One region of the Streptomyces sp. NPDC001822 genome, then DNA from elsewhere that is predicted to be linked to it. Evidence: riboswitches for the same ligand, from Rfam matches in the RefSeq annotation. Region 1 holds a riboswitch; each other region holds the start of a gene.

Region 1 (3,263 bases):
AGTTCGGTGACATCATCCAGGCCATCGACGATCTCGACGCCGACGTCATCAGCCTGGAGGCCGCACGCTCGCACATGCGGGTCGCCCACGAGCTCGCCGCCCACGGGTACCCGCGCGAGGCGGGCCCCGGGGTGTACGACATCCACTCGCCCCGCGTACCGACCGCCGCGGAGGCGGCCGGGCTGCTGCGCGCCGGGCTGCGGGCGATCCCGGCGGAGCGTCTGTGGGTCAATCCGGACTGTGGTCTGAAGACCCGGGGCTGGCCGGAGACGAGGGCGTCGCTGGAGAACCTGGTCGCGGCGGCCCGCACCGTCAGGGCGGAGCTCTCCGCGTCCTGAGCCGTCGGGCGGCACCGGCCGGGGCGGGGGTGAGGGGCCCGGCCGGTGCCGTTGTGCGCCGCGGCCGCGTCAGCGGCGGATCAACGGGCGAGGCAGCAGTCCCCGCACTTCGAGCCGGCCGGGGTCCGGTAGTAGAGGCAGCAGCTTCGCCGGCGGAAGGCCAGGCCGGGCCCGGTGACCGAGCCGGTGCCCACCAGCCGCCCCGTGCCGAGCAGTCGGGTGACCAGACGGGTCAGCGGGACCCTGGTCTCCGGACGGGCGGCCAGCAGGACACCGGCCGAACCCATCAGTGCGGAGGCGGCGTTGCCGTCCAGCAGGCGTGGCGCGATCCTGACGGCCAGTCCCGCCTCCAGCCGGCTCAGATGGTCCATGACCTGTGCGCCGACGGCGAGTTCACCGTCCGGAAGGCGGTCGGCGTACCACCCGGCGGGCGCCGGGAGTCCGAGTGCAGAGGCGGTGTCCTGCCTGCGCAGGGCGTCGAGGTCGGGCACGATGCCGTGGAGCAGGGTGCACGCGAGCACGGGCGACCAGAGGCGTGCCGCGTGGCCGAGCTGGGCGATGGACACGCCGACGCGCTGATCCGTGGTGCGGTACCGGTCGGTCACGGCCGTGGACAGGTCGGCGAATCCGCGGTCGTAGGAATGCTGGACGGGGTGCCAGCCTTCGTCGGGCGCGTCCGTGCGCAGCGCGAAGAAGCCCCCGAGCGTCGCCACGTCGGCCAGAGCGGCCGCCACGGCCCCGCCCGGTGCCCGTGCCGCGTCGGGCGGGCCCGCTGTCACCGGCTCAGCTGGTCGCACGGCGCCGAGGGGGTTCGAACGCGTACAGGTCGAGGATCCCCGGGCGGGTCGCCACGCCCGGGCCGCCGGCGCGCACCCAGGCGGCTATGTCCTCGGTCGCGTCCGGGTCGTTGACCAGCCCCAGCCAGACCGGCCGGGCTCCGGCCGCCCTGCCGGCGGCGGAGGGCTGCACGACGACGACGTTGGCCTGATCGCACACGTCGAGGCATTCGGAGACCCGCACCGGTGCCGCGGCGCGCAGACGCGCGGTCTGCGCCGCGTGGTCCCCGCTCACCTTGGGGCTGCCGCAGCAGCAGTCCCGGCACACGACGATCCGGCAGGGCACCTGCCCTGTCACCGCTGATGCCACCGTGCTGCCGAATACCTCTTCGGCCGGGTTCTCGGACACGCCGAACCACCCTCTCTCCGGGGAGATCCGCCCCGGGGTACGTCGAGGAGGCGACCGCGTGAGTCTCCTGGCTCTCGGGTCGTGGCTCGTCCCGTCCTTCCCGCCCCGAGGGGCGGTGGACGTACCGGGATCCGCTCGCCGATCACAGTGGCGGGACCGCGCCGGATTCGCACCGGCTTCCTCGGACCGCCGTCGCCCTGTCGGGAACCATCATGGCATCCGGTGCCCGAGGGCGTGGCGGGCAACCCCCGCACCGGTGCCGGACCGCGCCGGGGCGGTGGGGTGCCGGTCGGCGAACCGTCTCCCTGCGCGTGCGGACGGGTGCCCGTTCGAGCGCGCCGCGGCAGAACGTAGGATCACCTGGTCATCGCCGCGACGGGAGACAGGAAGCCGGTGTGAGTCCGGCACGGTCCCGCCACTGTGACCGGGAAGCGCAGCCCCTCCGCATGCCGCCGCGCGGCGGAGCGGGGAGCGTCGGCCCGGGAGTCAGGACACTGGCCTGTCGCGGGCCCGATCCGAGGAGCGCGGACTCCCCAGGAGGCTTCACGTGTTCACTGGCATGCCCCTTTTCCCCCCGGCACTCACGGCCCGCGGACGCGGCGCCCTGCGTCTGGCGGCCGGCGTACTCGCCCTGTCCGCGGTCGCGCTGACCGCGGGCTGCGGCTCGTCCGGCGGCCCGGACGCAGACCCCCGGGCCGCGGCCTCGTCGCCCGCGGGATTCCCCGTCACCATCGACAACTGCGGGGTGAGGACGACGTACACCAGGCCTCCGGCCCGGGTCGTCACCATTCACCAGCACCCCGCGGAGCTGATGCTCGCCCTGGGCCTCGCCGACCGCATGGTCGGGACCGCCTACCCCGACTCGTCCGTGCTGCCGGATCTGAGGAAGGCGTACGAGTCCGTCCCGGAACTGGCCGCGAAGGAGCCGTCGTTCGAGACGGTCCTGGATGCGGAGCCCGACTTCGTCTACGGGGGGTACGGCAGCGCGTTCGGCGAGAAGGAGGGCCGCTCCCGCAAAGCCTTCGCCGACGCGGGGATCGACACCTATCTCAACCGTGAGTACTGCGGTGAGAAGCGCGTGACGATGGAGGACACCTACGACGAGATCCGCACCATCGGCACGATCTTCGGTGTGTCCGGCCGCGCCGACTCACTCGTGGCGGACCTGAAGGGCCGTGTGGGCCGGGCCGCATCCGCCGTCGCGGACGAGGCGGACGTGCCGGTCTTTGTATACGACAGCGGCGACAAGTCGGCCTTCACCGCCGGCGGCAAGAGCCTCGGCACCGAGCTGATCCGGCTGGCCGGCGGCAGGAACGTCTTCGGCGACCTGGACGACGTCTTCGGGGACGTGTCCTGGGAACAGGTCGTGGACCGCAGGCCGGAGGTCATCGCCATCTACGACTACGCGGGTTCCGGGAGCGTCGAGCAGAAGAAGGAGTACCTCCTCTCCCGGCCCGCGCTCGCCGACGTGCCGGCGATCAGGAACAAGCGGTTCGTCGTCCTGCCGCTGACCGCGACCCTGGTCGGGATCCGGTCGGCCTACGCGGTCGGCGATCTCGCCCGCGGGCTGCACCCCGCGAGCTTCCGGTGACCGCTCCCGCACTGGAGGAGTCCGGCAGGCGGGACGAGGGGCGGCAGTCGCCCGGCGGGCCGGGAACGGGCCGGGGCACACCGGCCGTCACCCTGCTCGTGCTGACGGCGCTGCTGCTCGTCTCCGTCACCGCGGGCCTGGCGATCGGT
Region 2 (3,263 bases), on a different contig from region 1:
GAACCGCCGCGCACGCTTGGGGTCACCACGCCGCCCTGCCCAGTTCACCTTCCGTTCACCAAGGTTGCTTACGTTCCACGTGCCAATGACGTCGAACGATTGCCTGGGTAAATGGAACACATCACGCTGCTGCTCGCGATTGTGATCGTGACAGCTCTCGTGTTCGATTTCACGAACGGTTTCCACGACACCGCCAACGCGATGGCCACGACCATCTCGACCGGCGCCCTCAAGCCCAAGACAGCGGTGGCCATGTCCGCCGTTCTCAACCTCGTCGGCGCGTTCCTCTCGGTGGAGGTCGCCAAGACGATCTCCGGCGGGATCGTCAGCGAGGACGGCCTCAGAACCGAGGTCATCTTCGCCGCGCTCGTCGGCGCCATCCTGTGGAATCTGCTGACCTGGCTGGTCGGCCTGCCCTCCAGTTCCTCCCACGCACTCTTCGGCGGCCTCATCGGCGCCGCGGTGACGTCGGCCGGCTGGTCCTCGATCAACGGCGGCACCGTCGTCACGAAGGTCCTGCTGCCCGCGGTCGCCGCGCCGCTCGTCGCCGGTATCGCCGCGCTGCTGGCGACGAAGCTGACGTACCGCCTCAACCGGAAGATCACCGACGAGGCACAGCTGAAGTCGACCGCCAAGGGATACCGGGCCGGGCAGATCGCCTCCGCCGGTCTGGTCTCGCTCGCCCACGGCACCAACGACGCGCAGAAGACCATGGGCATCATCACCCTGGCCCTGGTCACCGGCGGCGTCCTCGCCCCCGGTTCGAACCCCCCGGTCTGGGTCATCACCGCGGCCGGTATCGCCATCGCCCTGGGCACCTACCTCGGCGGCTGGCGCATCATCCGCACCATGGGCAGCGGACTCACCCAGCTCCGGCCGCCGCAGGGCTTCGCCGCCCAGACCAGCGCGGCCACGGTCATCCTGGCCTCCTCGCACCTCGGGTTCTCCCTCTCCACCACGCAGTCCGTCTCCGGTGCGGTCATGGGTGCGGGGCTCGGACGCAAGGGGGGTGTGGTCCGCTGGTCCACCGCCACCCGGATGTTCGTCGCCTGGGGCCTGACCCTGCCGGCCGCCGGTGTGGTCGGCGCGGGCGCCGAGCTGCTGACCAAGCAGGGCTCCTGGGGAGTCGCCGTGACGGCCGCCCTGCTGGTCGCGGGTTCCGGCGCGATCTGGATGCTCTCGCGGCGCAAGCCGGTCGACCACACCAACGTCAACGCGGCCGACGAGGCCGCCGAGGAGCCCGCCGGTGTCGTCACGACGGCCATCGCGGCCGTCACCCCGCCGCCCGCGGGTGTGCCCGTCCCGGAACTCAAGACCACCATCCCCGCCCCGGACACCCAGGCCGACCCGGCCCGGCCGGCCACGGTGTAAGGACGCATCCGCATGAAAATCGACTGGGCGGCTCTCGCCTCCGTCTTCGGGATCAGCCTCGTGGTCACCGTCGCGCTCGTCGGCCTCTTCACCCTCGGCATCACCGGCCTGGCCAAGCAGGTGCGGACGGGCCAGGGCGGCGGCGGTTCCCACGCCCTGGCGCGCACCGGCGCGTACGCCTGCTTCGCCGTGTGCGCGGCGGCGGTCGCGTACGGGATCTACCTGATCGTCGCCTGACCCCCTCGGGCACCCCTCCGGGCCGGACACACCGTGTGTGTGTCCGGCCCGGTGTGCGTCCGGCCACACTGAAGCCTCGCAGGTCAACAGCAGGTTGACGGGCCTTCACGGGGCGTGGTGGACTGCCGGAGCCATTTACGGCGGCAGAAGAGGAAGCCGGTGCGAATCCGGCGCGGTCCCGCCACTGTCACCGGGGAGCAGTCCTCCACACGGAAGTCACGGCCCGCCACCGCGGGCTGGAAGGCCGGAGGACCCGCGGATCCGGAAGCCAGGAGACTCTCGTCGCCGGTCACGTCGAACCAGGGCGCGGACCCTGAGTGAGGACATCTGCCATGCCCGGCCGCCGTGCGTCCCTGCCCGCACCACCCGTGACGACGTCCCTCCGAGGCGCGACGGACCTCTGATCCGTGCGAGCCGACCGCATCTTCGCGTACGGCGCCGCCGCGGGGCTGATCGGCGACCTGCTGCTCGGTGACCCCCGGCGCGGCCACCCGGTGGCCGCCTTCGGGCGGGCCGCCGCGGGCGCCGAGCACCGCCTGTGGCGCGACCACCGGGGCTGGGGGGCCCTGCACACGCTCGTCTGCGCGGGCGGTGCCACGGCCGCCGCCGGGCTGGCGGCCCGCGCCGTGCGGAACCGTCCCGCGGCCGCCGTGGCACTGACCGCCGCCGCCACCTGGTCCGTCGTCGGGGGCACGTCGCTGGGCCGTGAGGCCCGGGCCATCGGCGGAGCACTGGAGGCCGGGGACATCGAGCTCGCCCGGGAGCGGCTGCCGCATCTGTGCGGCCGCGACCCGCAGGCGCTCGACGGGCCGCAGATCGCCCGGGCGGTCGTCGAGTCCGTCGCCGAGAACACCTCCGACGCCGTCGTGGGGGCCCTGGTGTGGGGCGCGCTCGGCGGGGTGCCCGGACTGATCGGTTTCCGGGCCGTGAACACCCTCGACGCCATGGTGGGGCACAAGTCGCCCCGCTACCGGCGCTACGGCTGGGCGTCGGCCCGGCTCGACGACCTCGCGGGCTGGCCCGGGGCCCGGCTCACCGCCGCGCTCGCGGTGGCCGCCGGGGGCCGTCCGCGCGAGGCCGTCCGTGCCTGGCGCTCGGACGCGGGCAGGCACCCGAGCCCCAACGCGGGCCCGGTGGAGGCCGCGTTCGCGGGGGCGCTCGGCGTACGCCTGGGCGGAACCCTCGCCTACGGCGGGCGGGTCGAGCACCGGCCGGTGCTCAACGGGGAGGCCGGCCGCGAGGTGCGGGTCACCGACATCGAACGTGCGGTGCGGCTGTCGCGCCGGGTGAGTGTGCTGGCCCTCGGCGTGTGTGCGGCGGCGCGGGCGGCCATGGGACGGAGGGGCGTATGAGCGGCGGACTGCTGGTCGCGGGCACCACCTCGGACGCGGGCAAGAGCGTCGTCACGGCGGGGATCTGCCGGTGGCTGGTGCGCCGGGGGGTGAAGGTCGCACCGTTCAAGGCGCAGAACATGTCGCTGAACTCCTTCGTCACCCGGGAGGGTGCGGAGATCGGCCGCGCCCAGGCGATGCAGGCGCAGGCCGCCCGGGTGGAGCCGTCGGCCCTGATGAACCCGGTGCTGCTGAAGCCGGGCGGCGACCGCTCCAGCCAGGTGGTCCTGATGGGCAGGCCGGTCGGCGAGATGAGCGCCCGCG
Region 3 (3,263 bases), on a different contig from region 1:
GATCGCCGGCTGGGCCGTCGGCATGATCTACGGCACGGTGGCCGCGTACGGTGTCGCCAGCCCGACCCAGAAGCACTTCGGCGGCTCCTCGAAGGAGATCCCCGGCATCGGCGAGATCGGCTACATCGGTCTCACCGCGTTCGTGCTGAACGTCCTCGTCGTCGTCGTGCTGACCTTCGTCCTGAACGCGCTGAAGGCCCCGGCGGGTATCGACGAGACCTCGCCGTCCGACTACACCGCGGACGTCGGCGAGCCCGGCGTCAAGGTCACGCTCCCGCCGGCCACGGTGGGTGCGCCGGGAGGCGAGCCCGAGCCCCTGGAACGCCTGTAGCCCGTGACGTCGTCGGTCCCGGCGGGTCCGCCCCGCCGGGACCGACGCGTGTGCGGGGTGCTCGCTCCGGCGAAGACCTCACGGGAGTACGTGCGCGGGACGGGTGTCTGCGGCAGACTCCGCGCATGGACGTTTCGATCAGGCCGGTCCGCGCCGCCGAGCACGAGGCCCTGGGCGAGATCACCACCCGGGCCTACCTCGACGACGGGCTGCTGGACTTCGCCGCGGCCGATCAGTACGCCGAACAGCTCCGCGCCGTCGGACGGCGCGCCGCGGAGGCGCTCGTGCTGGCGGCGGTGGGCTCCGACGGCGGCGTGCTGGGAGGTGTCACCTATGTCACCCCGGGCAGCCCGTGGACCGACATCGCCGCAGAGGACGAGGCCGAACTCCGGATGCTGGCCGTCTCCCGTGAAGCGCGGGGACGTGGTGCCGGCGAGGCGCTCGTCCGGGCCTGCGTCGAGCGGGCACGCGCCACCGAGAGGCTCTCCGGGGTGGTCCTGTCGACCCAGCCGGCCATGGAGTCCGCCCACCGCGTCTACCGGCGCCTCGGCTTCGCGCGGACCCCGGAACGCGACTGGAGCCCTCTCCCCGGGTTCACCCTGCTGACGTTCCGTCTGGCCTTTTGACCCATCACGACACTACATGTGGGGGCTGCCTCAATCGGCAGCCCCCACATGTATGCTCGACCTCGCTGTCGCCGCAGGGGAATCCGGTGTGAATCCGGAACTGTCCCGCAACGGTGTGATCGGTGTGCATTCGCGCACCGCGGAGTCCGAGGACCTGCCGACGGTGCGTCCGGCTCGACCGAACCGGACGCCGAGACGTCCGGGTCCCGCGGAGGGCCGGTGGACGCCGTGCGCGCCGTGCTCCCTCCCCGGGTGCGACCGTGCCCGGCTGCCCCGCTCCCGCAGGCCCCGAGCCGAGCGAGGGATAGCCCCAGTGACCATCGCGCCCGCAGACCCGGTTTCAGCCGCGGAATCCGAGAGCCTCACGACCGACGCGCCCGGGACCGCACTGTTGCGGACCCTGACCGGTCTGACCGCCGATCTGCCCGACACCGACCCCGGACGGGTCGCGGCCGCCGCGCTGCGCGGCCGGAGCGCGCGGGCGGACGAGGCCGAGCTGCGCTCGCTGGCCACCGAGGCCGCCGCGGGCCTGATCTCGGAGGACCCGGCCTACTCCCGGCTCGCCGCCCGGCTGCTCACCCTCGCGATCGCGGAGGAGGCGGCGGGCGAGGGGGCGGTCTCCTTCTCCTCGTCGGTCGCCGTGGGGCACCGCGAGGGCCTGATCGCCGACCGTACGGCCGAGTTCGTCACGCTGCACGCGGCCGCCCTGGACGCGCTGGTGGAGCGCTCGCTCGCCGACGGGGCGGACGACCGCTTCGGCTACTTCGGCCTGCGCACGCTGCACAGCCGCTATCTGCTGCGCCACCCGCTCACCCGGCAGGTCATCGAGACCCCGCAGCACTTCATGCTGCGCGTGGCCGCCGGGCTCGCCGAGGACACCTCGCAGCGTGCCCTGGACGAGGTGGCCGCCCTGTACGGCCTGATGAGCCGCCTCGACTACCTGCCGTCCTCGCCGACCCTCTTCAACTCCGGCACCCGGCACCCGCAGATGTCCTCCTGCTATCTGCTGGACTCGCCGCTGGACGAGCTCGACTCGATCTACGACCGCTATCACCAGGTGGCCCGCCTCTCGAAGCACGCGGGCGGCATCGGCCTCTCGTACTCCCGTGTCCGCGCCCGGGGTTCGCTGATCCGCGGCACGAACGGCCACTCCAACGGCATCGTGCCGTTCCTCAAGACCCTGGACGCCTCGGTCGCCGCGGTCAACCAGGGCGGCCGGCGCAAGGGCGCCGCCGCCGTCTACCTGGAGACCTGGCACGCCGACATCGAGGAGTTCCTGGAGCTGCGCGACAACACCGGCGAGGACCAGCGGCGTACGCACAACCTCAACCTCGCGCACTGGATCCCGGACGAGTTCATGCGCCGCGTCGACGCCGACACCGAGTGGTCGCTGTTCTCCCCGGCGGACGTGCCCGAGCTGGTCGACCTGTGGGGCGACGAGTTCGACGCGGCCTACCGCGCGGCCGAGGCCAAGGGCCTGGCCCGCAAGTCGATGCCCGCGCGTGAGCTGTACGGCCGCATGATGCGCACCCTCGCGCAGACCGGTCAGGGCTGGATGACCTTCAAGGACGCGTCCAACCGCACGGCCAACCAGACCGCCGAGCCGGGCCGGGTCGTGCACTCCTCGAACCTCTGCACCGAGATCCTGGAGGTCACCGACGACGGCGAGACGGCCGTCTGCAACCTGGGTTCGGTCAACCTGGGCGCGTTCGTGGCCGACGGCGGCATCGACTGGGAGCGGCTGGACGCCACCGTGCGCACCGCCGTGACGTTCCTGGACCGGGTCGTCGACATCAACTTCTACCCGACCGAGCAGGCCGGCCGGTCCAACGCCCGCTGGCGGCCGGTGGGCCTCGGCGCGATGGGCCTCCAGGACGTCTTCTTCCGGCTGCGGCTGCCCTTCGACTCCCCCGAGGCCCGCGCCCTGTCCACGAAGATCTCCGAGCGGATCATGCTGGCCGCGTACGAGGCGTCCTGCGACCTGGCCGAGCGGTCGGGTCCGCTGCCCGCCTGGTCCGAGACGCGCGCCGCGCGGGGTGTGCTGCACCCCGACCACTACGACACCGAGCTCAGCTGGCCGGAGCGCTGGGACGCGCTGCGCGCCCGGGTCGCGAAGACCGGGATGCGCAACTCGCTGCTGCTGGCCATCGCGCCGACGGCGACGATCGCCTCGATCGCGGGCGTGTACGAGTGCATCGAGCCGCAGGTCTCGAACCTCTTCAAGCGCGAGACGCTCAGCGGTGAGTTCCTCCAGGTCAACGGCTACCTGGTGGACGAGCTGAAGCGGCTCGGCGTGTGGGACGCCC

What was found. A riboswitch is a leader RNA that binds a small molecule or an ion and turns the genes downstream of it on or off. The one in region 1 is predicted to bind cobalamin.
Region 2: linked by a shared signal. The riboswitch ahead of ACFYY2_RS21495 (cobalamin biosynthesis protein) and the one ahead of ACFYY2_RS01845 ((2Fe-2S) ferredoxin domain-containing protein) in region 1 are both predicted to bind cobalamin.
Region 3: linked by a shared signal. The riboswitch ahead of ACFYY2_RS18225 (ribonucleoside-diphosphate reductase subunit alpha) and the one ahead of ACFYY2_RS01845 ((2Fe-2S) ferredoxin domain-containing protein) in region 1 are both predicted to bind cobalamin.

Annotation. Positions count from the first base shown of each region.
Region 1 is NZ_JBIATW010000001.1:401,769-405,031, reverse strand. Features, by position in the region: gene metE (5-methyltetrahydropteroyltriglutamate--homocysteine S-methyltransferase) at 1-338, shown strand, start outside; gene ACFYY2_RS01850 ((2Fe-2S)-binding protein) at 419-1,135, opposite strand; gene ACFYY2_RS01845 ((2Fe-2S) ferredoxin domain-containing protein) at 1,122-1,460, opposite strand; cobalamin riboswitch at 1,584-1,706, opposite strand; cobalamin riboswitch at 1,868-2,041, shown strand; gene ACFYY2_RS01840 (ABC transporter substrate-binding protein) at 2,083-3,114, shown strand; gene ACFYY2_RS01835 (FecCD family ABC transporter permease) at 3,111-3,263, shown strand, end outside.
Region 2 is NZ_JBIATW010000009.1:54,329-57,591, forward strand. Features, by position in the region: gene ACFYY2_RS21485 (anion permease) at 112-1,371, shown strand; gene ACFYY2_RS21490 (hypothetical protein) at 1,384-1,608, shown strand; cobalamin riboswitch at 1,713-1,908, shown strand; gene ACFYY2_RS21495 (cobalamin biosynthesis protein) at 2,016-2,960, shown strand; gene ACFYY2_RS21500 (cobyric acid synthase) at 2,957-3,263, shown strand, end outside.
Region 3 is NZ_JBIATW010000007.1:109,872-113,134, reverse strand. Features, by position in the region: gene mctP (monocarboxylate uptake permease MctP) at 1-331, shown strand, start outside; gene ACFYY2_RS18230 (GNAT family N-acetyltransferase) at 457-957, shown strand; cobalamin riboswitch at 993-1,134, shown strand; gene ACFYY2_RS18225 (ribonucleoside-diphosphate reductase subunit alpha) at 1,271-3,263, shown strand, end outside.